2 regions of the Massilia sp. CFBP9026 genome follow, and region 1 is predicted to be linked to the other one. Evidence: riboswitches for the same ligand, from Rfam matches in the RefSeq annotation. Region 1 holds a riboswitch; the other holds the start of a gene.
The links. Region 1 has a riboswitch for thiamine pyrophosphate ahead of thiC (phosphomethylpyrimidine synthase ThiC). Riboswitches for the same ligand answer to the same signal wherever they lie in the genome.
Positions count from the first base shown of each region.

Region 2: another riboswitch for thiamine pyrophosphate. It lies ahead of SOM28_RS17220 (TonB-dependent siderophore receptor); the one in region 1 lies ahead of thiC (phosphomethylpyrimidine synthase ThiC).

Region 1 is NZ_JAXCWH010000004.1:421,405-424,609, forward strand. Features, by position in the region: gene thiC (phosphomethylpyrimidine synthase ThiC) at 1-1,521, opposite strand, end outside; TPP riboswitch at 1,596-1,702, opposite strand; gene SOM28_RS13045 (valine--tRNA ligase) at 2,376-3,205, shown strand, end outside.
Region 2 is NZ_JAXCWH010000006.1:379,215-382,419, forward strand. Features, by position in the region: gene SOM28_RS17220 (TonB-dependent siderophore receptor) at 1-2,009, opposite strand, end outside; TPP riboswitch at 2,091-2,188, opposite strand; gene SOM28_RS17225 (DUF535 family protein) at 2,250-3,143, opposite strand.

The DNA of each region.
Region 1 (3,205 bases):
CTCCTTGGGCGTCACGTAGCACAGCATGGCGGTGCCGTACCAGCCGATATTGGCGGCGCCGATACCCGAGGTGATGTGGTCGTAGCCCGGCGCGATGTCGGTGGTGAGCGGTCCCAGCGTGTAGAACGGCGCCTCGTGGCACTGCTCCAGCTGCAGGTCCATGTTTTCCTTGATCAGGTGCAGCGGCACGTGGCCGGGGCCCTCGATGATGGTCTGCACGTCGTGCTTCCAGGCGATCTGGGTCAGCTCGCCCAGCGTCTTCAGTTCGGCCAGCTGGGCTTCGTCGTTGGCGTCGTAGATCGAGCCGGGCCGCAGGCCGTCGCCCAGGCTGAACGAGACGTCATAGGCCTTCATGATGTCGCAGATGTCCTCGAAGTGCGTGTACAGGAACGATTCGCGGTGGTGAGCCAGGCACCACTTGGCCATGATCGAGCCGCCACGCGAGACGATGCCCGTCAGGCGGTTTGCCGTCATCGGCACATAGCGCAGCAGTACGCCGGCGTGGATGGTGAAGTAGTCGACACCCTGCTCGGCCTGCTCGATCAGCGTGTCGCGGAAGATCTCCCAGCTCAGTTCCTCGGCCTTGCCATTGACCTTTTCCAGCGCCTGGTAGATCGGCACCGTGCCGATCGGCACCGGGCTGTTACGCAGGATCCATTCGCGCGTCTCGTGGATATGCTTGCCGGTCGAGAGGTCCATCACCGTGTCGGCGCCCCAGCGGATGGCCCAGGTCATCTTTTCCACTTCCTCGCCGATCGACGAGGTGACGGCCGAGTTGCCGATATTGGCGTTGACCTTCACCAGGAAGTTGCGGCCGATGATCATCGGCTCCAGTTCCGGGTGGTTGATGTTGGCGGGGATCACGGCGCGGCCGCGCGCCACTTCCGAGCGCACGAATTCGGGGGTGATCTCGGCCGGGATGCTGGCGCCGAAGGACTGGCCCGGATGCTGGCGGCCCAGCAGCGCCGCAACCCGCTGGCCCATCGGGCCGGACGACTCCAGCGAGGCGATGTATTCCTTGCGCTGCATGTTTTCACGCAGGGCGATGAATTCCATCTCGGGCGTGATGATCCCGGCGCGCGCGTAGTGCATCTGGGTGACGTTGCGCCCGCCATGGGCGCGGCGCGGCGCCCGCTGCAGGTTGAAGCGCAGCGCGGCCAGCTGCGGATCGTTCAGCCGCGCCTGGCCGTAGTGCGAGGTCGGGCCGTCCAGCTGCACGGTATCGCCGCGTTCGGCGATCCATGCCTGGCGCATCGGCGCCAGGCCGCTGCGGATGTCGATCGCCGCGCCCGGCTCGGTGTACGGGCCGGAGGTGTCGTAGACGAACAGGGGCGGATTCGGCTCGCCGCCGAAGCTGTCCGGTGTGGGCGACTGGCTGATTTCGCGCATCGGCACGCGGATGTCGGGCCGGCTGCCTTCGATATAGACCTTGCGCGAATTGGGTAGCGGGTTGATGGCCGCGTGGTCCACCGTGGCGGTGGCGGCATCGAATACCCGGGATGACTTCAGAGGTGCGTTCATGTGGCTCCCTTGCTTGCGGAGCCAGCAAAGGAGGTGCCGGGTGCTGCAAGGCGGACGCGGATGTGCGCACGCTTGCATCGATTCGGCTGCTTCCCTTCGCTGGCATTATCCAGATCAGGTTCGGAGGGTATTTCTCACCCACGCGCCGTTGATGCGACGTGCAGGACCCCTAGCGTTTGCCGTCACGGAGCCTGGGCTCCATGACAACGGGCCGATTATAGCCCAATCGTTTTTCGATGGGCAGAAAATGAAGGCGATGTTGTTAGAGCATCGGAGGCTGCTATCAAAGATGTGAACAAATGTGTCCAACGTCCTCTTCCTGCCCCGAGTCGTCTTGCTAACCGTTCTCGTATCTGACAGGCGTTACTTTCCCGCCTCCCGCCGATGATTATCGGCGGCAGTGTCTGACGTCACCGCCAGACTCGCCACGGGTAGCGCCGTTTTCGCTGCAAGAGCGAGGGTGGCGAGCCATGTTTCATACTCCAATCTTCGCTGGTTGCATGCCAAGTACATAGGAAGTCTTCCATCTCGCTCGCTTGGTTTTCGCGGTGAAAATGAATCATGCGATGGCGCGCTTTGTAGCCAACATACACAGCATCAGACACCCTCGATGGAGGTATAGTTCCGCTTTCTTAGCGCCAGTTCTCCTATGGAAATACCGCATACGATTCGCCTGGGTCGCCAGCATTGGGTACGATTGGACATCCATTCATACAAAATCATATGGTATTTACAAATAGACAACAGGGCGGCGGCAGAGCGCGCCAATATCGAGCGATGCCGCCGGGATAGGCTGGCGATGTAAGGTGACCTATAATGGTTCTTTCGCCAAAAATTTCACCTACCAGCACATCATGGAATTAGCCAAGTCTTTCGAGCCAGCCGATATTGAACAGTTCTGGCGCGCCGAGTGGGAAAAACGCGGTTACTTCACCGCCACCATGGACGAGGGCAAGCCATCGTTCAGCATCCAGCTGCCGCCGCCGAACGTCACCGGCACCTTGCACATGGGCCACGCGTTCAACCAGACCGTCATGGACGGCCTGACCCGCTACTACCGCATGCGCGGCTACAACACCGCCTGGGTGCCGGGCACCGACCACGCCGGTATCGCCACGCAGATCGTGGTCGAGCGCCAGCTCGACGCCCAGAAGATCTCGCGCCACGACCTCGGCCGCGACGCCTTCCTGGAAAAAGTCTGGGAGTGGAAGGAAAAGTCGGGCGACACCATCACCGGCCAGATGCGCCGCCTGGGCGCCTCGCCCGACTGGAAGCGCGAATACTTCACGATGGACGAGACCCGCTCGAAGTCGGTGGTCGAAGTCTTCGTGCGCCTGTACGAGCAGGGCCTGATCTACCGCGGCAAGCGCCTGGTCAACTGGGATCCGGTGCTGGGCACGGCTGTGTCGGACCTCGAAGTCGATTCGCAGGAAGAAGACGGCTCGATGTGGTACATCCAGTACCCGCTGGTCGACGGCAGCGGCCACCTGACGGTCGCCACCACCCGTCCCGAAACCATGCTGGGCGACGTCGCGGTTGCGGTCGACCCGACCGACGAGCGTTACACCCACCTGCACGGAAAACTGATCAAGCTGCCGCTGACCGGGCGCGAGATCCCGATCATCGCCGACAGCTACGTCGACAAGGAATTCGGCACCGGCTGCGTCAAGATCACCCCGGCCCA
Region 2 (3,205 bases), on a different contig from region 1:
GCGCGGATGATCGTGTTCAGCCCACTCGCGCGCAGCAGATAGGACGCGCCAAACCCCGCCACGTGATAGCCCGGCACCTTCACACGGTTGGCCGGATCGAACACCTTGTTGCCCGAGTACTGCCACTGTGCGTCGAGCTTCAGGCCCGCCACTTGCGGCACCGCGTACTCGACCCAGGCGGTGGTGCGCAGTTCCGGCACATTGGTCACGCGCTTGCCTTCGGTCGACGCGTCGCCCGTATCCTTCTGGTCGGTATCGAGCGCCATCAGCGACAGGCTGTAGTTCAGGTCGGGCGTGGCGCGGCCCATCGCCGACAGCTCGACGCCGCGGTGGGTCTGCTCGCCGGCGCGCACGAAGGTGTTGGCCGCGTTCGTGTATTCCAGGCCCTGGCGGATCTCGAACAGCGCGCCCGACAGCGCCAACTGCTCGTTGACGTTGCGCTTGACGCCGAACTCCAGCTGCTTCGAACGGCTCGGCGGCAGGGCGGTGTTCTGGTTGGTGGTCTCCATCGGGGCGATGCCGCCGTATTGCAGGCCGTGGCTGATCGAGCCGTAGACGCGCCAGTCGCGCGCCGGCGCGTACACCAGCGCCACGTTCGGCAGCGCGAACGAGTCCTTGGTGTGCACCCAGCCGCCCTCGATTTCTTCCAGCGCGTCGAGCTTGAGCTTCACGTAGCGTACGCCGGCGTGCAGGGTGAATTGGGGCGACAGGGTCATCACGTCCTGCACGAACAGCGAGCGCTCTTCGGTACTGCGGCGCTCCATCACGGGGCCGGTCACGCGGTCGCTGGAGACTGGCGGCACGACGGTCGGATTCCAGATATTGCTGGAGCCGACGTAGTCGTAGACGTATTCGCCGAAGCTGTCGTGGCGCTCGGCATACGAGCCGCCGACGGTCAACGAGTGGCGCACCGCGCCGGTGTCGAAGCGGCCCTGCAGCATCGCCTGCAGGCCCCACGGCGTCTTGCGCTCGCCCGTGCTCTGGAAGTCGTACACGTCGTAGTCGCCGTTGGAGCAGTAGCCCGGATAGTAGCCGTCGTCCTCGTTGCTGCAGCCGTAAGGGAAGGCCGTAAAGTCATCGCGCTTGAACCAGTGCTTGTTGGCGCTGACGGTGGCGTTCCAGGTGTCGTTGATGCGGTACTCGAAACGCAGGCCCAGATTGCTGCTGTCGGTATCGACCGGCTTGGTCCATGGCTGGTCGTTAAGCAGGGTCTTGGCCGAGATCCCGGTCGGCAGCGCTTCATTGCGGATCAGCTGGTAGCCCGGCGCCGTGACCTGCGACTTGTGCTGGTGGTCGAGGTCGATCTGGAACAGCGCGTCCGGCGTGATCTGCCAGTCGAAGGCAGCCGACACGAACTGGCGCTCGCCATCGGCGCCGCGCACGTAGGATTTCAGGTCCTCGGCGGCGGCGTTGATGCGGTAACCGACGCGGCGGTCTTCGAAACGGCCACCCAGGTCGACCGCGCCGTACACGGTGCCGCGCTCGCGCACCTCCACCGTCGCCTGGCGCAGCGGCGTGTTGGTCGGCCGCTTGGTGACGAAGTTGATCATCCCGCCTGGCGCTGCGACGCCGGCCTGCAGGCCGGCCAGGCCGCGCAAGACCTCGATGCGTTCCTTGTTCTCGAGCGGGATCTGCGTGTCGCCCGAGATCGCGATCATGTCCTTGCGGTAGCTGGTGGCGTTGTCGAGCGCGAAGCCGCGGATCGAGAACTGCTCGGCATAGCCGATCGCATTGTAGGCGTCGCCGATCGAGGCGTCGTAGCGGGCGGCATCGGTGGCGCTGCGGATCGACAGGTCCTGCATCTGGCTCTGGCTGATCGAGGTGATCGAGGCTGGGGATTCCAGCAGCGGCACGTCGGCGAAGCCGCCGACGCTGGCGCGGTCGAGGGCGATCCACTTGCTGCCGGTGACGACGACGGACGGCGTCTCCTGTGCGAAAGCCTGGGACGACAGGGAGAACGCCTGCACGATGGCGCAGGCAAGGACGGTGTGCTTCGAGGTGAATGTCATGGTTTGCTCGTTTTCGCGCGCTACGCGGCGCGCCGCTTTTATCAAAGCCGGAGCCAACGTGGGGGAAGGGCAAACGAATGGGGATGCTGCTTTGCGCTTTCCTTCGCTGGCATTATCCAGATCAGGTACGAAGGGTATCTCTCACCCGGAACAACGTTCCAGGACCCCTAGCGAGTCGCGAGTGTATCACGGCCCCGCGCGGCCGTGGTGAATCTGTCAAGCCGGATTGATCGGCGCCGCTCAGGCTTTCGCGGTCGATGGCGCCTCGGCCACCGTTGGCTGGGTAGCGGTCGGCGTCACCATATGGCGCAGCAGCACGGCGCGCGCCGCGTCGCCGATGGCGCGCCAGTGTTCGCGCCGCTGCGCCGCGCGCTTGCGGTGCTTCGATGGCATGTCCTGCAATGGCTTGAGGTAGAACGGCAGCGGAACCAGGAAGCTGCGCGCGTCCAGTTCAGTGCCGCCCAGGATGCGCCAGAAGCCGTCGTAGGCGTTCTCGAAGGCCTTGTCTTGCGCCGCTTCATAGGCAACGTGCGCGCTGCCGCGCACCGCGACCACCCGGTTAAAGCCCAGCGCCTGGGCCGCGCCCTGCAGGGCGGCGAAGCAGAAGAAGCTTGGCGAATTGTTGGGGAAGACGCGCTCGAAAGCCTCGAAGGCGCCGCCGGCATCGCGCCACAGGCCGGCGTTGCGGGTGACGAAGGGAACGATCGGCAGGTCGACGCCCACCACCGCGCCCTCGACCCAGGTCCAGGACAGGCGGTGCAGCACGGTGTCGTCGACGACCAGGGACAGCGTCAGTTCGCCTTCCGGGTCGATGCGGGGAGCGTGCTCGAGTCGCATGACGAAACTGCCACTGTCGTCCTCATGCTGCCACAGCACCAGGCCGCCGTGGTGCGCGGCCTGCCGGTAGGAGGCGTTGAAGGTGGCTTCTTCGAAGCGGTAGTGGGACAGCACGCAGCGCATGCGCTCGCGCACTTTCATGCCGCGGGCCAGGTAGTCGCGGCCGCTCACATGGCGGAACAGGTCGTCGTCCGGCGCGTTTTCGAGGCGGCGCACCAGCTTGAGACGGGACAGGGACTGGTGCTCGCGCCAGTAGCGCAGCGCATGCCAGCGTTGGGTGAGACGAGCGAAGATCATCGAGCGCTCCATTCGGCGTAGAAGGTCTTTGTCTTGCGGGGGCATGCCCGGCAATGACAAGA